2 regions of the Streptomyces sp. NPDC034084 genome follow, and region 2 is predicted to be linked to the other one. Evidence: riboswitches for the same ligand, from Rfam matches in the RefSeq annotation. Region 2 holds a riboswitch; the other holds the start of a gene.
What was found. Region 2 has a riboswitch for cobalamin ahead of ACZ51I_RS12785 (energy-coupling factor ABC transporter permease). Riboswitches for the same ligand answer to the same signal wherever they lie in the genome.
Positions count from the first base shown of each region.

Region 1: it holds a riboswitch for cobalamin, as region 2 does, so the genes downstream of both, ACZ51I_RS10920 (ABC transporter substrate-binding protein) here and ACZ51I_RS12785 (energy-coupling factor ABC transporter permease) in region 2, are expected to answer to the same signal.

Region 1 is NZ_JBVISK010000002.1:1,196,362-1,204,826, forward strand. It holds gene ACZ51I_RS10900 (MFS transporter) at 1-1,018, opposite strand, end outside; gene ACZ51I_RS10905 (ArsR/SmtB family transcription factor) at 1,120-1,476, opposite strand; gene ACZ51I_RS10910 (ABC transporter ATP-binding protein) at 1,461-2,300, opposite strand; gene ACZ51I_RS10915 (FecCD family ABC transporter permease) at 2,297-3,352, opposite strand; gene ACZ51I_RS10920 (ABC transporter substrate-binding protein) at 3,349-4,419, opposite strand; cobalamin riboswitch at 4,500-4,677, opposite strand; gene ACZ51I_RS10925 (cold shock domain-containing protein) at 4,728-4,910, opposite strand; gene ACZ51I_RS10930 (ScbR family autoregulator-binding transcription factor) at 5,335-5,973, shown strand; gene ACZ51I_RS10935 (NAD-dependent epimerase/dehydratase family protein) at 6,021-6,974, opposite strand; gene ACZ51I_RS10940 (ScbA/BarX family gamma-butyrolactone biosynthesis protein) at 6,994-7,944, opposite strand; gene ACZ51I_RS10945 (ScbR family autoregulator-binding transcription factor) at 8,073-8,465, shown strand, end outside.
Region 2 is NZ_JBVISK010000003.1:402,510-410,974, reverse strand. It holds gene ACZ51I_RS12815 (VOC family protein) at 210-584, shown strand; gene ACZ51I_RS12810 (GNAT family N-acetyltransferase) at 803-1,363, shown strand; gene ACZ51I_RS12805 (YdcF family protein) at 1,755-2,375, shown strand; gene dhaK (dihydroxyacetone kinase subunit DhaK) at 2,460-3,452, shown strand; gene dhaL (dihydroxyacetone kinase subunit DhaL) at 3,483-4,103, shown strand; gene ACZ51I_RS12790 (PTS-dependent dihydroxyacetone kinase phosphotransferase subunit DhaM) at 4,100-4,552, shown strand; cobalamin riboswitch at 4,631-4,836, shown strand; gene ACZ51I_RS12785 (energy-coupling factor ABC transporter permease) at 4,866-5,564, shown strand; gene ACZ51I_RS12780 (energy-coupling factor ABC transporter substrate-binding protein) at 5,561-6,070, shown strand; gene cbiQ (cobalt ECF transporter T component CbiQ) at 6,076-6,825, shown strand; gene ACZ51I_RS12770 (ATP-binding cassette domain-containing protein) at 6,822-7,685, shown strand; gene ACZ51I_RS12765 (NADPH-dependent 2,4-dienoyl-CoA reductase) at 7,784-8,465, shown strand, end outside.

The DNA.
Region 1 (8,465 bases), on a different contig from region 2:
CCCGGCCGCCGGGGGTGAGGACCGCCGAGCCGGCCGCGCCGGCCACCAGCCAGAGCGCGAGCAGCGCGGGCCAGGACCAGGCGCCGGACGCGACCGTGAGAGCGAGGGCGAGGAGCGCGAGTGCCCCGGGCAGGACGAAGGCGGCCCGCATCATGACGGCGCGGTCGTCGGCGCGGCTCAGGAGGCGCGGCAGCAGCAGCGCCACGGCCATGGACCCGGCCCCGTACGCGCTCAGGGCGAGCGGGACGTCGCCGGCAGGGCGGCCGAGGGTGTCGCGGACCAGGAGCACGGTGTCGACGAGGACGACGGCCCCGGCCGCCGCGACGGCGAGGTCGAGGGCGAGGAGGGCGCGCAGGCGCGGGGTCGCGAGGAGCAGCCGGACGCCGAAGGCCACCGTGGCGTAGCGGCGTCCGGTACCGGTCCCGCCCGCTCCCGCTTCGGGTCCGTGCGGGGCCGGCAGGGCGGTCGTCCGGACGAGGAGGGCGGAGCAGAGGAACCCGGCGGCGGTGCCGGCGAAGAGCCAGGAGTACGGGACGACGGTGAGCAGCGCGGCGGCCAGTACGGGGCTGGCCAGGCTCTCCAGGTCGTAGGCGAGCCGGGAGAGCGAGAGGGCTCTGGTGTAGTCACGCTCGCCGGGCAGCACCTGCGGGATCGTGGCCTGGAAGGCCGGGGTGAAGGCGGCGGAGGCGGCCTGGAGCAGGAGGATCAGGACGTACACCTGCCACACCCGCGTGACGAACGGCAGGGTGAGCGCGACCGTCGCCCGCGCCAGGTCCATCGAGACGAGCAGCACGCGCCGGGGCACGCGGTCGGCGAGCGCTCCGGCGAGCGGGGCGATCCCGACGTACGCGGCCATCTTGAGGGCGAGGACGGTGCCGAGCACGGCGGTGGCGTCGGCCCCGGCGAGGTCGTACGCGAGGAGGCTGAGGGCGATGGTCGCCAGGCCGGTGCCAGCGAGGGCGACGACCTGGGCGCCGAGGAGGCGCCGGTAGGTGCGGTTGCGCAGGACGGACGGCATGAGGGTGCCCCCGGGACGGCCACGGCGGACGGCTGAGCCTTCACCGTAACCGACATGTGCATGAGTGCGCACATGTTCACACGGAAGGGGGCGCCTGCGCGTCAGTCGTGCCAGGGCTCTCCGGTCACCTGGTGGTCGGCCCGGCTGACGGCCTCGACGACCAGGCGCTTCAGATGGCCGTCCGGCATCGCGTACACGACCCGGCGGCCGTCCTTGCGGGTCTGGACGAGCCCGCCGAGGCGCAGCTTGGCGAGGTGCTGGCTGACCGCCGGGCGCGCGGCCCCGCACGCCTCCGTCAGGGCGGTGACATCGGCCTCTCCCCGGGTGAGCAGCCACACCAGATGGAGCCTGGTGGGGTCGGAGAGCAGACCGAACACCTCGGCCGCCGCCGCGAGTTCACGCGCCCCCGGGGTCCGCCCGTGCGGACGGGCGGCTGCGGAGTCTAGGGGCTCGGACATGGGCCCACCGTACCGAGGAAGCGGATGTGCGGGCGCCCGTCGGGGCCGGGCCGGGTCACGGCGCTGCGGACCCCGTAGACCTCGGCGATGAGCTCCTCGGTGAGGACCTCGTCCGGGGTGCCGCCCGCCACCACCCGGCCCCGTGCGAGGACCACGAGCCGGTCGCAGTACATCGCCGCGAGGTTGAGGTCGTGCAGGGCGACGACGGCGGTGAGGCGGAGGCCGGCGACGAGGGCGAGGAGGTCGAGCTGGTGCTGGATGTCGAGGTGGTTGGTGGGTTCGTCGAGGAGGAGTTCGCGCGGTTCCTGGGCGAGGGCGCGGGCGATCTGCACGCGCTGGCGTTCGCCGCCGGAGAGGGTGCGCCAGGGCTGCCGGGCGCGGTCGGTGAGCCCTGTCCGGGCGAGGGCCGTGCGGACGGCGGCCTCGTCCGCAGCCGATGGCGGGGCCCAGGCCCTGCGGTGCGGGACGCGGCCGAGGCGTACGACGTCGGCGACCGTCAGGTCGGTCTGGGTGTCGGCCTGCTGCTCCACCGTGGCGAGGCGCCGGGCGACCGTGCGCCGGCCGAGCCCGCCGAGCGGGTCGCCGTCGAGGGTGACGACCCCGGAGTCGGGGGTGAGGACGCCGGCGAGGAGGCGGAGGAGGGTGGACTTGCCCGACCCGTTGGGCCCGAGCAGGCCGGTGACGGTGCCGGGGGCGAGCGTGAGGCTGACGCCGTCGAGGACGAGGGTGCCGCCGGCCGTGCGCGAGACCCGCTCGGCGCGGAGGCCGGCGCGCGTGCCCGCGTCGGCGCCCGTGTCCGCGACCCTGCCGGCGGTGGCGGTCATCGGGTGCTCCTGGTGCGGTACAGGACGAGGACGAAGGCCGGTACGCCGATCAGCGAGGTCACCACGCCCACCGGCACCTCCTGCGGGTCGAGGACCGTGCGGGCGAGGGTGTCGGCCCAGACGAGGAACACCGCCCCGGCCAGGGCGGTGACCGGCAGGAGGCGGACGTGGCCGGGTCCCGCGAGGGCGCGGGCGGCGTGCGGCAGGACGAGCCCGACGAAGCCGATCGCTCCGGCGGCCGAGACCAGGGCGGCCGTCAGGAGGGCGGTGACGCAGAGCAGGACGAGCCGGGTCCGCGCCACGGCGACGCCGAGCGCGGAGGCGGCCTCCTCCCCGAACGCGAAGGCGTCCAGGGTCCTTCCGTACCCGCCGCAGATCAGCAGGGCCGCCGCGAGGACGGCGAGGCACACCCACACCTCGCTCCAGCCCGCCCCGGAGAGCGAGCCGAGCAGCCAGAAGAGCACGCCCCGGGTCGTCTCGGCGTCGGCGGCGGTCATCACGACGAAGGAGGTGAGGGCGGAGAAGAGCTGCATCGCGGCGACGCCCGCGAGCACCACCCGGTCCGTCGAGCCGCCGAGGGTGTGGCTGAGCAGCAGGACCAGCGCGAAGGAGACCACCGCCCCCAGGAACGCCCCGCCGGTGACGGAGAGGACGCCTCCGCCGACGCCGAGGACGACGACCGCGACGGCGCCGGTCGAGGCGCCGGAGGAGACGCCCAGGACGAAGGGGTCGGCGAGCGGGTTGCGCAGGAGCGACTGCATCACCGCACCGCAGACGGCGAGTCCGGCGCCGCAGACGGCGGCGAGGAGGGTACGGGGCAGTCGCAGGTCCCAGACGATCCCGTCGCGGATCGGCGAGAGGTCCGAGGCGCCGCCGCCGAGGTGGGCGGCGACCACGGACCCGACCTCGCCGACCCCGAGGTCCGCCGGGCCGATGGTGATGGCCACGGCCACCGACAGACAGAGGAGCGCGAGCCCGGCCGCCGCCCACAGCAGCACCGTGACACCGGCGCGTACCACCACCTCGCGGGACGCGCCCTCACCTGCCGTCACTTCGCGAGACCGTACGCGCGGAGCGCGGCCGCCACCTTCTCGACGCCCTCGACGGTACGGAGGGTGGGGTTCATCGCCTGGCCGCTGAGCAGGACGTACCGCTTGCGCCGTACCGCCGTCATGTTCCGGGTGACGGGGTCGGACTCCAGGAACTCGATCTTCTTCGCGGCACTCTCGGCCGACTGCGAGCGGCGGGTCAGATCGCCGAGCACGAGGACGTCGGGGTCGCGGTCCGCGACGGTCTCCCAGTTGATCTGGGGCCACTCCTCACGGGTGTCGTCGAAGACGTTCTTCACCCCGAGCGCGTGGCTGACGATCCCGGGCGCACCGCAACAGCCGGCCATGTACGGCGACTTGGAGTCCGAGAACCAGTAGAGGACGGTGGCGCCCGTGACGTCGGCCGCCGCCGTGGCCTTCGCCACCCGGGCCTTGAGCCCGGCGACGAGCTTCTCGCCCCGCTCGGGGACCGCGAACACCCGGGCCAGGTCTCGGATCTCGCCGTAGACCGTGTCCATGGTGAGGGGCCGGGTGCGGACGCCGTCGCCGTCACCGCCGTTGTCCTTGCCGACGCAGTCGGTGGGCGAGAGGTAGGTGGGGACGCCGAGCTGCTCGAAGCGCTCGCGGGGCGCCACCCCGCCCTTGCCGAGGGTGTACGCGAAGGAGGCGGCCGCGAAGTCGGGTTCGGCGTCGAGGACCTTCTCGAAGGAGGGGTAGCGGTCGGCGAGGCGGGGCACCTTCGCGTTCTCCTTCTCCAGGCCCTTGAGCACCGGGTCCGTCCAGGTGGCGGTGCCCACCATGCGGTCGGCGAGGCCGAGGGAGAGCATGATCTCCGCCGCTCCCTGGTCGAGGGCGACGGCCCGTCGCGGGGCGCGGTCGACCCGGACCGGCCGTCCGCAGTCGTCGTCGAGGATCACCGGGAAGCCGGACTCCGGGGACCCGGCCCGGGCGGCCGCGCCCTTCCCCGGCGCGTCGGCGGGCCCACCGCCGCAGCCGGTCGCCGTCGTGGTGAGGAGCAGGGCGCCGGCCAGGGTGAGCACGGCGGAGCGGACGGGGTGTGCGAGCGGCACGGGAACTTCCTCTGCGGCCACGGCTCATACGCGGAGCCTGTCGTACGGTCCTCCCCGGACGACGGCGTGCCGCCGGGGCCGCCAGCAGGTCTTCGGACTCGGGGTCAGCCGGACGGAGCGCCTTCCCGGGCCCGTCGTGCCGCCCAGTGGCCGATGCTCCGCCCGTCGCCCTCACCGCTGCGCGTCAGTTCCGGTCTCCCACCGGATTCCCTGACCCGTGGACGTACCCGTTCAGGTGCGTACAAAGGTGCGACTGGCCTCGGCACAGTACCACCGGGCGCCGGCCGCGCCCCGGGGCCCGGCCGGTGTCAGAGACGCAGTTCCTTCGCCTCGAAGCGGCCCTCGCCGAGGACCAGGACGAAGGAGATCTGCTGGCCCTCGGAGACCGTTCGCTCCTCGCCCTCGATGTCCTCGGCGCTGAAGTACACCTGTTCCTCGGAGCCCACGGGGACGACGAAGCCGTACCCGCCGAGACGATTGAAGGAATGCACGAACCCTGTGCTTCTGCCGTCCACCGCGACCTCCTCGTCGTCACCGGCGACGCGGTCGAGGGTGCCCGGCGCCGGGCGGCGGCCGTGTCCGCGTCTCAGGGGAGATGTACCCCTTCCGGGCACCCTTCGCCACCGGCGTCCCGCGGAGGTACTCGGCGGGGGGCGAACCACTCCCGACGATCTCGTAGAATATTCAACAGAGGCCTGCTGTCGGAGATCCCCCGTGTCCGACAGCGGGCCTCGCCCTTTTCCTCACGGGTCGGGCGCGGCCGCCCTGGTAAGCGATCCGCCGTGAACCTGCCGGGGCGCCGCACCGACTCCTCGGCCTGCCGGAGCGCGCGGTCGAGGCCCGACGCCGGCGCACCGAGGCGCGGCCTCCGCTCGTACAATACCGAGCAGTCGGTTTACAGTCGTGGAGCCATCGGTGACCAAACAAGAGCGGGCTGCACGCACCCGTGACGCGCTGATCAGGTCGGCGGCCGGGGAGTTCGACCGGCACGGTTACGCCCTGGCCACGCTGTCCGCCATCAGCTCGGGAGCGGGCGTGAGCCCCGGCGCGCTCCACTTCCACTTCGAGAACAAGGCGGCCGTCGCCGGCGCCGTCGAGGACGAGGCCCGCAGCACCCTGCGCCGGGCCGCCCGCCTCGTGTACGGACAGGTGTCGAACGCCCTGCAGAACCTCGTCGACACCTCGCACGCGCTGGCCCGACTGGTCCGCGAGGACGTCGTCGTCCGCGCCGGATTCCGGCTCAGCTGCGCCGGTGACTCCCGTACGGATCTCACTCTGCGCCAGGAGTGGCAGAGCTGTGTGCAGCAGCGGCTCGCGGAGGCGGCCGACGAGGGACTGCTCGCCGTCGGTGCCGGGCGCCGGCAGGACCTCGCCCGCACGGTCGTGGCCGCCACCATCGGCCTGGAGGCCCTCGGCAGGGACAACGGCGAATGGCTGTCCCCCCGGACCGTCACGGGCCTGTGGGGCACACTGCTTCCGACACTGGCGGGCCCGGAGGCCCTCGCCGGGCTCGACCCGGCGGGCAGTCAGGCCGTGACCGCGCTCCTCGGCTGACTGCGGGCGGGGATCCGGCCGGGCGGGCGGGCCGGGCGGGCAAGCCGTCAGGAGCGGCCGAGGAGATCCCGGTACCACGCCAGGTGGCCGGCGAAGCCCGCCCTGAAGCCCGGCCCCGGGTCACAGCCCAGGTCCCGCCAGGGTCGCTCGTCGGCGAACCAGTGGTCGGTCGCGAGCATGTCGAGGTGGTGTTGCGCGAAGGGAAGGTCCGCCAGCAGCGCACGGGCTCCGGCGATGTCCACCACCGGCTCGCGGGGCCGGTCCGCCGCACCGCCGACCAACTGCTCGGCGGCCGCGAGCAGCTCCGCCACCGGCACGGGCTCGGGGTGGTCGACGTGGTACGGACCCGGCCGGGTCGCCGGCGAGAGCGCCGCGCCGAACAGGGCGCCCGCCAGGCTCTCGACGTCGATCAGGGAATGCAGCGAGGAGCCCCCGTCGAGCGGGCCGGGCAGCGCGGCGAGCAGCCGGACGAGACTGGGCATCAGCTGCCGGTCGCCCGTGCCGTACACGAGGTGGGGCCGCAGTACCGTCCCGCCGGCGTCCATGACGTGCCGCTCCCCCGCCGCGCGGGTGCGGCTGGTCGCCGAGCCCGGGGCGAGGGGCAGGGTGCCGGGGGCCGCCGCCCGGAAGGGGCCGCGGCCGTGGACGGAGGCGGTGCTGAGGGAGACGATCCGGCTCACCCCGGCGCGTACGGCCGCGTCGACCAGGGCGCGGGTCCCGGCGTCGTTGACCGCGCGGGCCGTCTCCTCGTCCGCGCCGATCGCCGAGGCGCAGTGGATCAGTACGTCGACGCCCTCGCAGGCGCGGCGGAGCGAGGCGGGGTCGCGGAGGTCCCCCGGGGCGATCTCGATGTCCGCACGGGCCCCTGGACCGGCCGGTGGGGTGAGCGGGCGGCGGGAGAGCAGCCGTACGAGGCCGGGCTCCGGCGCGGCCGCGGCCTTCGCCGCCACCCGGCCGCCGATGAATCCGGTCGCGCCGGTGATCAGAAGGCGAGGCCCCATGGTTCCGTTCCGGTCGGTTTCAGCCCGCCAGGCGGCTGTCACGGCCGGCTCCGGCCACCGCCAGGTCCCGGGCCGGAGAGGTGAGGGTGCAGAGGAAGACCGGTTGTCCGTCCTGCAGGCCGGTGACGCGCACGGTGGTCGCGTCGGGGCGGGAGGGGGGAAGGATCTCGGTCTCGATCCAGCAGGGGCTGTCGAGTTCGGCGTACCGGGAGAACGAGACGTCCATGTCCGTCGGCAGGTACGCCCCGCTGCCGAGGGTTGCCGTCGCCGCCTGCCGGGCGGCTTCGAGGAGCAGCATCCCGGGCACGTGGTCGTTCGGGCGCCGGAAGAGGGTGGGGTGGGCGGTGTTGACCCGGAGCCGCCACTGACCGGGGCGGGTCCCGGGGGCCAGGACGACGTCCTGGGGCCGGCGCCGGCCGACCAGGTGCGGTGCGACGCACGGAAGCAGCGGAACGGGCCGGCCGAGCACGGCCATCCGCTCGCCCCGGATCCTGCGGTAGGCCAGGGCCGAGGTGCAGCGGGCCAGGGCGCCGCCGGTGGCGAGGTGACGGCCGTCGCGGGTGAGCACCATGGTCACGCGCAGGTTCCGGAGGCTGCCGCGACGTCTGACGAGGTCGGAGCAGATGACGTCGACGCTCACCTCGGAGGAGAGGTCGCTCACGGTGAGCGCCTCGGCGTCGGCCGTGTAATGGAGTCCCCACATGACGAACTGATCCTCGACGGGTACCCCGAATTCGGCGTGTGCGACGAGCATGGTGGCCTGGCGTATCGTCTCGGCCACCAGTACGGGGTCGTGCCGGTCCCCTGCCACCGGAGAGAAGAAGGGATGTGCGGCAGGCCAGCGAGCGGAGACGCAGAAGCGATTCTCCGTCAGTTGGGTCCAGCCCGTGGGGATGATGTCCGCGGGATCCGCCCGGTGCACGAACTCCCCGGGGACGCAGGTCGTCGCTCCTCGAAAGTTCTGATCCATGGATCCCCCTCGCGTCCCCGCGCCCCTGGGCGGCGTGCCCGCCCGGCCTAGAATACGTACAGCGCGGTTTTCTTTTCAATCCTTCACGTCACACCACGAGCACAGACAGCGACACAGCGGGAGGCGCCTTGGCGCAGCAAGCGCGTGCAATCAAGACCCGGCAGGCGATCCTGCAGTCGGCCGCGGCCGTCTTCGCCGAGCGGGGCTACGAGCGCACGACCATCGGAGAGATCCTGGTGCGCGCGGGGGTGACCAAGGGGGCTCTCTACTTCCACTTCGCCTCCAAGGAAGACCTCGCCCTCGGCGTGCTCGACGCGCAGATGCTCGACGTGCCGCTGCCCCCGCAGGCGATCAAGCTCCAGGAGCTCGCGGACCAGGCCTTCCTGCTCGCCCACCGGCTCCAGCGTGACGCGCTCGTGCGGGCGAGCGTCGCCCTGGCCCTGGACAGCGGCGCCACGGGGGTCGACCGGGTCGCCCCGTTCCAGGCGTGGATCGACCAGGTCTCGGAGATCCTGATGGTC
Region 2 (8,465 bases):
CGGACACGACCACCGCGGCCGCGAGTGCCGTGGCACCGCGAACACGGCGCCCCCGGCGCTCTGGCCGCGGGGGGGAACGGCCGGAGAAGTCCGCGTACGCGAAGGGCGCACGACCTGACGGGCACCCTTCGACGGCGACGTGACAACGCCTCCCCGTCGGCGGCCGGCCACAGAGGTGTAGAGGTGAGCCTCGGGGCAAGACGGGAGAGATGACGACCTCTCTCGGTGCCTTCGTCCTCGGTACGCCCGATCCTCCCGCGCTCGCCGACTTCTACCGAGCGCTGCTGCGCTGGGAGGAAGTCGAGCGCGCGCCGGAGTGGGTCCGGCTGCGGGCTCCCGAACAGGAACGTCCCAGCCTCAGCTTCCAGCTGGAAACCGATCACACCCCTCCCACCTGGCCGCAGCGTCCGAAGACTCAGCAGATGCAAGCGCACCTGGACCTGCAAGTCGACGACCTGGAGGCGGAGACCGAGCGGGCTTGCGCCCTGGGCGCGACGGTGGAGGAGTACCAGCCTCAGAAGGATGTGCGGGTCCTCCGCGACCCTCACGGCCATCTGTTCTGCCTCTTCCTTCCCGGCGCCTGAACGCCTCCCCCACTTCCACCTTCTCCGCCGACGGCCCTGCCCGTCCCGACAGAGGGCGACGCGCTTCCTCTCACCCTTCCCCCTACGTCGCGGTTGCCCCCAGGGCAGCGACGGGGAGCACGCAGCCGGGTCCCAAGCGGCATGAACCACGCCCTCTTCGCCTGCCTGCCACAAAATATCCGGTGGCGGGCCCAGCTGCCGGTGGTGAAGATCGCGGCATGGACATCTTCCTGGAGACCGATCGGCTCGTGCTGCGCGCGTTCACCGAGGCCGACGTCGACCACCTGCTCGCACTGGACAACGACCCCGACGTCATGCGCTTCATCAACGGCGGCCGGCCCACGAGCCGCGAGACGATCCTGGGACAGACCCTGCCCAGGCTTCTCCACGACTACCCGTGCTTCGGGACCCGCGGCTACTGGGCCGCGCAGGAGAAGGAAACCGGGACCTTCCTGGGCTGGTTCGAATTCCGCCCCCTGGACGAGCACAGCCCCGCCGTGGTCGAACTCGGCTACCGGCTGCACAAGGCCGCCTGGGGAAACGGCTACGGCACCGAGGGTTCACGGGCCCTGATCCGCAGCGGTTTCACAGATCTCGGGGTGGAACGAGTCACCGCGAACACCATGACGGTCAACACGGGATCCCGGCGTGTAATGGAGAAAGCGGGCCTGTCGTTCCTCCGCAACTTCACCGGGGACTGGCCTGATGCGATCGAAGGCTCCGAGGCCGGGGAAGTCGAGTACGAACTCACCCGAAGCGAGTGGGAACAGCGTAAGTAGGGGTCGGTCGTTCAGCTGGAAGTTCAGAGGTTCCGCTGTGAACAGGCAATCTTGCCCCCAGGCGATCCACAACTCTTGACAACTGCTCCGATGGGAGCAAGCAGCCTCCTCTCCCTGCATGACTCGGCAGAGATGTTTCTCGGCCTCACCAGCAACGCTCTGAGTGCGCGGGTCGACCGGAACACCCATCCGATGCCCGGAACGGGCCGAAGCATACCGGGGCGGTGCCGCCAGGTTGAGGTCGCCGAACAGGCGCTGACGGACACCTTCACGTTCTTCGACGACCACGGCGCCGATCGCCGGCCGCTTCTGAGAAGCCCTGACAGAATGCGTTCTCTTTAGGGTGGATGGTAGTTCGCTGCCCCATACGGCGCTGCCCTAGAGTCGCCGCATGCGACGAAGAACAGGGCTGGCGATAGCTGCGACTGCGGCCCTTGCCTGGGGCGAGTGGATGAACTGGCGCTGGTCCCGAGCCCTCGTGGGGAGCAGCGGGGGCGCATCAGAAGCCGTGGTCGTGTTGGGCTACCGGAACCGACATTCGACGGCGAACTTCATCAACCGCTGGCGCGTTCGTGCCGGAATTCGCTCCGTTGCCGCCGGCGGTGCGCGAAGCACCCTCGTGATCTTCAGCGGTGGTGCGACCGGCAGCTACGCCGCGGAAGCCCAGCTGATGGCTGACTACGCGAAGTCGGTACTCGGGTTCGACGGCACGGTGCTTCTCGAAGACCAGAGCGCGACGACATGGGAGAACATCACGAACGTGATCCCGCTGCTTGAGGATGTCGACCACATCAAGATCGCCTCCCAACCAGCTCACGCGCTCAAGGCCCGTGCGTACTTGCGGCGGCAGCGCCCTGATCTTGCTGAGAGGCTCGTGCGAGCGGATGACTACCGTCCTGGCGAGTGGATGATCGGTAAACCGCTGTTGGCTCTGTACGGGCTTTGGACACTCCGTGGCATCAAAGCCGAGGAGCGGGGGGGGGGGGTGACGCCATGTCAAATCAGTCGGTGATGGGGCAGCATCAGGATCTCGCGAGTCCGCTTTCGAGCACCACGGACCGCCAAGATCAATGACAGCTCTCACCAGGAGGTATCCATGAGGATGCTGATCAACGTTCCGGAGACCGTCGTCGCCGACGCGCTGCGGGGGATGGCCGCGGCGCATCCCGAGTTGACCGTGGACGTGGAGCGGCGCGTGGTGGTGCGGCGGGACGCGCCCGTGGGGGGGAACGTGGCGCTGGTGTCCGGCGGCGGGTCGGGGCACGAGCCGCTGCACGGGGGGTTCGTGGGACCCGGGATGCTGGCGGCCGCCTGTCCGGGCGAGGTGTTCACCTCGCCCGTGCCCGATCAGATGGTGCGGGCCGCGGCCGCGGTCGACAGCGGGGCCGGGGTGCTGTTCGTCGTCAAGAACTACACCGGTGACGTGCTGAACTTCGAGATGGCGGCGGAGCTCGCCGAGGACGAGGGCATCCAGGTCGCGAAGGTCCTCGTCGACGACGACGTGGCGGTGACGGACAGTCTGTACACGGCGGGCCGGCGGGGCACCGGGGCCACGATGTTCGTGGAGAAGATCGCGGGCGCGGCCGCCGAGGAGGGCGCCCCTCTGGAGCGGGTCGAGTCGGTCGCCCGCCGGGTCGCCGAGCGGTCCCGCTCCTTCGGGGTGGCCCTGAGCGCCTGCACGACCCCCGCGAAGGGCAGCCCGACCTTCGATCTCCCCGAGGGGGAGCTGGAGTTGGGGATCGGCATCCACGGCGAGCCGGGTCGGGAGCGGCGGCCCATGATGACCTCGCGGGAGATCGCGGACTTCGCCGTCGACGCCGTCGTGGAGGACCTGCGTCCGTCCGGTCCGGTCATCGTCCTGGTGAACGGCATGGGCGGGACCCCGCTCCTGGAGCTGTACGGGTTCAACGCCGAGGTGCAGCGGGTCCTCGGCGAGCGGGGGGTGCCGGTGGCCCGCACACTGGTCGGGAACTACGTGACCTCGCTCGACATGGCCGGCTGCTCGGTGACCCTGTGCGAGGTCGACGAGGAGCTGCTGCGCCTGTGGGACGCCCCGGTCCAGACGCCCGCGCTGCGCTGGGGCCGGTGAGCCGGGAGAGGACGAGGGGAAGGGAGCGACATGACGGAGACGATCGGCGCCGGGTTCCTGGTGCGCTGGCTGGCCGCGGTGGCCGTGGACGTCGACCGGGAGGCGGAGCGGCTCACCGAGCTGGACTCGGCGATCGGCGACGCCGACCACGGGGCCAATCTCAAGCGGGGGTTCGCCGCCGTGACGGAGGTCCTGGCGAAGGAGCCTCCGGCGACTCCGGGCGCGGTGCTGACCGCCGCCGGACGGCAGCTCATCTCCACCGTCGGCGGCGCTTCGGGACCGCTGTACGGGACGCTGCTGCGGCGCACCGGCAAGGCCCTGGGCGAGGACGCGGAGGTCACCCGGCACCGGTTGGCGGAGGCGCTCGGTGCCGGGGTGACCGCCGTGTCGCAGCTGGGCGGTGCCCAGGTGGGCGACAAGACGATGCTCGACGCCCTCGTGCCCGGCGTGGAGGGGCTGCGGAGCTCGTACGAGGCGGCCCGCGCCGCCGCCGAGGAGGGCGCCCTCGGAACCGTACCCCTCCAGGCGCGCAAGGGGAGGGCCAGTTATCTCGGGAAGCGGTCGATCGGGCACCAGGATCCGGGGGCGACGTCGTCGGCGCTGCTGTTCGCGGCGCTCGCCGTGACCGCGCGCGCGGAGGGGGCGCGATGAGCCCCGCGGCCGGAGCCGCCGGGGCCCCGGAGCCGTTGGCAGCCGACTCGGCGCCCGTCGGCATCGTCCTCGTCTCGCACAGCGCGGCGGTCGCGACGGCCGTGGCCGAGCTCGCCCGCGGCCTCGCGGGCGTCGGCGACCTCGCGCCGGTCCTGCCCGCGGGCGGGACGCCGGACGGCGGGCTCGGGACGAGTTCCGAGCTGATCCGCGCGGCGGCGGAGGCCGTCGACCGGGGCGCCGGGGTGGCGCTCCTCGTCGACCTGGGCAGCGCGGTCCTCACCGTGAAGGCGCTCCTCGCCGAGGGTGACGAACTGCCCGCGGGCTCCCGTCTCGTGGACGCGCCGTTCGTCGAGGGCGCGGTCGCCGCGCTGGTGACGGCGAGCGCCGGCGGCGACCTCGACGCGGTGGCGGCGGCGGCCTCGGAGGCGTACTCCTACCGCAAGGAGTGAGCGCGCCGCACGAGTGCGTGGAGTGATCATCGGGGCGCGCCGCGTGGCGACCGTGTTGTGATCCAGCAGGTCAACACACTAATGTCGCAGGGCCTTGGTGTACGGGAAACCGGTGCGGTACCGGTGCGGCCCTCGCCACTGTGATCGGGAGGTCCGGCTCCACCCCCGGGGGGAACACCTCGGGGAAGCCACTGGACCGGCGCGGGAGACCGCGGCGGTGTGGGAAGGCGGAGTCGGGCCGTATGACCGTCAGCCAGGAGACCGGCCAGGGTGCGTTGTCCATCCACGAGGTGCTGGAGAGGGTCTCCCGATCATGCATATAGCCGAGGGGTATCTGCCCCCTGTGCACGCCGCAGCCTGGAGCGTCGCGGCCGCTCCGTTCGTCGTCCACGGGGTACGCGCGCTGACCCGCGAGGTACGGTCGAATCCCGAATCCACCCTGTTGCTCGGTGCCTCCGGCGCCTTCACCTTCGTCCTGTCGGCGCTCAAGCTGCCGTCCGTGACGGGTAGTTGTTCCCATCCGACCGGTACGGGTCTGGGCGCGATCCTCTTCCGGCCGCCGATCATGGCCGTCCTGGGGACGATCACCCTCCTCTTCCAGGCCCTGCTGCTCGCGCACGGCGGGCTGACCACGCTCGGCGCCAACGCCTTCTCGATGGCGATCGTCGGGCCGTGGGCGGGGTACGGGACGTACCGGCTGCTGCGGCGGTTCGGTGCGCCGCTGATGGTGGCCGTCTTCTTCGGCGCGTTCGTCGCCGACCTGTCGACGTACTGCGTCACCAGCGTGCAGCTGGCCCTGGCGTTCCCCGACCCCGGCAGCGGTGTGCCCGGCGCGCTCGCCAAGTTCGGCGGGATCTTCGCCGTGACCCAGATTCCGCTGGCGGTGAGCGAGGGTCTCCTCACGGTGCTCGTGATGCGGCTGCTCACGCAGTCCAGCAAGGGCGAGCTGACCCGGCTGGGCGTGCTCGCTCCGGCGCGGCGGGAACAGCACGAGGAGGCGGCGGCGCGATGAGCCGTAACGCGAAGATCAACACCCTGCTGCTGCTCGTCGTCGCCGCGCTCGCGGTCCTGCCGCTCGCGCTCGGCCTCGGCGACCACAAGGAGCAGCCGTTCGCCGGTTCCGACGGCGAGGCGGAGACCGCGATCACGGAACTCCAGCCGGACTACGAGCCGTGGTTCAGCCCGCTGTACGAGCCGCCGTCCGGCGAGATCGAGTCGGCGCTCTTCGCCCTCCAGGCGGCGATCGGCGCCGGCGTGCTCGCGTACTACTTCGGCCTGCGCCGCGGCCGCCGCCAGGGCGCGGCGCGGGCCGCGGCCGAGGCCGGGGGCGGGGCCGTCGTGGGCGGGACCGTCGGGGCCGAGGCCGCCCAGGCGGCGGGGACGAAGGCTGAGGCGGTGGGCGACCCCACCGACGATGACGGCCCGGCAACCGCGAGCGGCGGACCGGGCGCCGGTGCGCCCGGCACTGGTGCCGTCGGCGCGGGCGTTTCCTCCCCGGTCGACGGTTCGGACGCGTAGCGCCGATGCTGCCGATCGACGCGGCGGCGCACAGCAGCCGCTGGCGCCGCCGCCACCCCGTGGAGAAGGCCCTCCTCGGCTTCGGTCTGACGCTGTGCGCGGTGGGGCTGCCCCCGTGGCCCGGCGCGGTGCTCGTGGCGGCGGCCACGCTCGCGGTGCTGCTCGGTCCGGCCGGTGTGCCGGGCCGGCAGCTGTGGCGCGCGTTTCGCATCCCGCTCGGCTTCTGTGTGACCGGGGCCGTTCCGCTGCTCTTCGAGGTGGGAGGCCCCCGGGGGATCGTCGCGCTCGCGCCAGGCGGGCCCGTGCAGGCGGGCGAGCTGCTGCTTCGCACCGCCTCGGCCTCGCTCGGGGTGCTGCTCTTCGCGTTCACGACGCCGGTGTCCGACGTCCTGCCCCGGCTCGTCCGGGCGGGGGTGCCGGCGCCCGTGGTGGACGTGGCGCTCGTGATGTACCGGATCATCTTCCTGCTGCTCGACGCCCTGACGAAGATCCGGCAGGCGCAGGCGGCGCGGCTCGGGCACACGACCCGGGCCGCGACCTGGCGTTCACTGGCCGGGCTCGGCGCGACGACGTTCGTCCGGGCCTTCGACCGGGCGCAACGGCTGCAGTCGGGCCTCGCCGGGCGCGGTTACGACGGGACGCTGCGCGTTCTGGTGCCCGCCTGCCCCGTCTCCCGGCGGTTCCTCGCGGCGACGGGCGTGCTCCTCGCGGGGCTCGTCGCCCTCACCCTCGTATTGGAAAGGTTCCTTCCGTGACGTCTCCGACGCCTCCTGCCGCCGTCGTGGAGCTGGTGAAGGCGGGTTTCGCCTACGAGGACGGGCCCGCGGTCCTGTCGGGCGTGGACTTCGCGGTGGCGGAGGGGCGTGCGATCGCGCTCCTCGGCCGCAACGGCAGCGGCAAGACGACGCTGCTGCGGCTCCTCAGCGGGGGGCTGCGGTGCGGGAGCGGGTCGCTGCTCCTGGACGGGACCGAGGTGACGTACGACCGGAAGGGGCTGACCCGGCTGCGGACCACGGTTCAGCTGGTCGTGCAGGACCCGGACGACCAGCTGTTCGCCGCCTCCGTCGGCCAGGACGTGTCGTTCGGTCCGATGAACCTGGGGCTGCCCGAGGAGGAGGTACGGCTCCGGGTGCGGGAGGCCCTGGAGGCGCTGGACATCGTCGCTCTGGAGGACCGGCCGACGCATCTGCTGTCGTACGGGCAGCGGAAGCGGGCCGCGATCGCGGGCGCCGTCGCGATGCGTCCCCGGGTGCTGATCATGGACGAGCCGACGGCCGGGCTCGACCCGCACGGGCAGGAGCGGCTGCTCGACGCCCTGGAGCGGCTCCGGGAGGCCGGGACGACGGTGGTGATGGCGACGCACGACGTGGACCTGGCGCTGCGCTGGGCGGACGAGGCGGCGGTGCTCTCCCCCGCCGGGCTGCGCACCGGCCCCGTCGCGGAGCTCCTCGCGGACGACGCCCTGCTGGCCGCGGCCCGCCTGCGCCGGCCCTGGGGCACGGCCGTGGCACGGCTCCTGCGCACCCACGGCCTGCTGGGCGCGGACGCGGCGGAGCCCCGGACACCGGAGGACCTGGACGCGTGGATCACGGCACACTTGGCGGCTACCGAGTAGTAGACATCACTCCCGGATTCTTCTGCAACTAGTTGCAGAAGGCGCGCGGGGTCGCCTACAACTGGGGTCGACGACCCCTGCGCGAGGAGGCGCCCCCCATGACCCCGTACCCGCACCTGCTGAGCCCGCTCGACCTCGGGTTCACCACCCTGCCCAACCGGGTGATCATGGGCTCGATGCACGTCGGCCTGGAGGAGACGGAGCACGGCTTCGAGCGCATGGCCGCCTTCTACGCGGAGCGGGCCCGGGGCGGCGTGGGGCTCATCGTCACCGGCGGCATCGCGCCCAACGAGGCCGGCCGCCCCTGGGACGGCGGGGCCAAGCTCACCACGGCTGAGGAGGTCGCCGAGCACCGGCTGATCACCGACGCCGTGCATGCCGAGGGGGGCCGGATCGCGATGCAGATCCTGCACTTCGGCCGGTACGCCTACCACCCCGGTCTCGTCGGCCCCAGCCCGATCAAGGCGCCCATCAGCCCCTTCGTACCGAACGAGCTGACCGACGCCGAGGTCGAGCAGACCGTCGAGGACTACGCGCGCTGCGCCGAGCTGGCCAAGGAGGCCGGGTACGACGGCGTCGAGGTCATGGGCTCCGAGGGCTACCTCATCAACGAGTTCATCGCCGCCGCCACCAACCGGCGCACCGACCGCTGGGGCGGCTCGTACGAGAACCGGGTCCGCTTCCCGCTGGAGATCGTCCGCCGCATCCGCGAGCGCGTCGGCGAGGACTTCATCCTCGTCTACCGCCTCTCCATGCTGGACCTCGTCCCCGGCGGCTCCA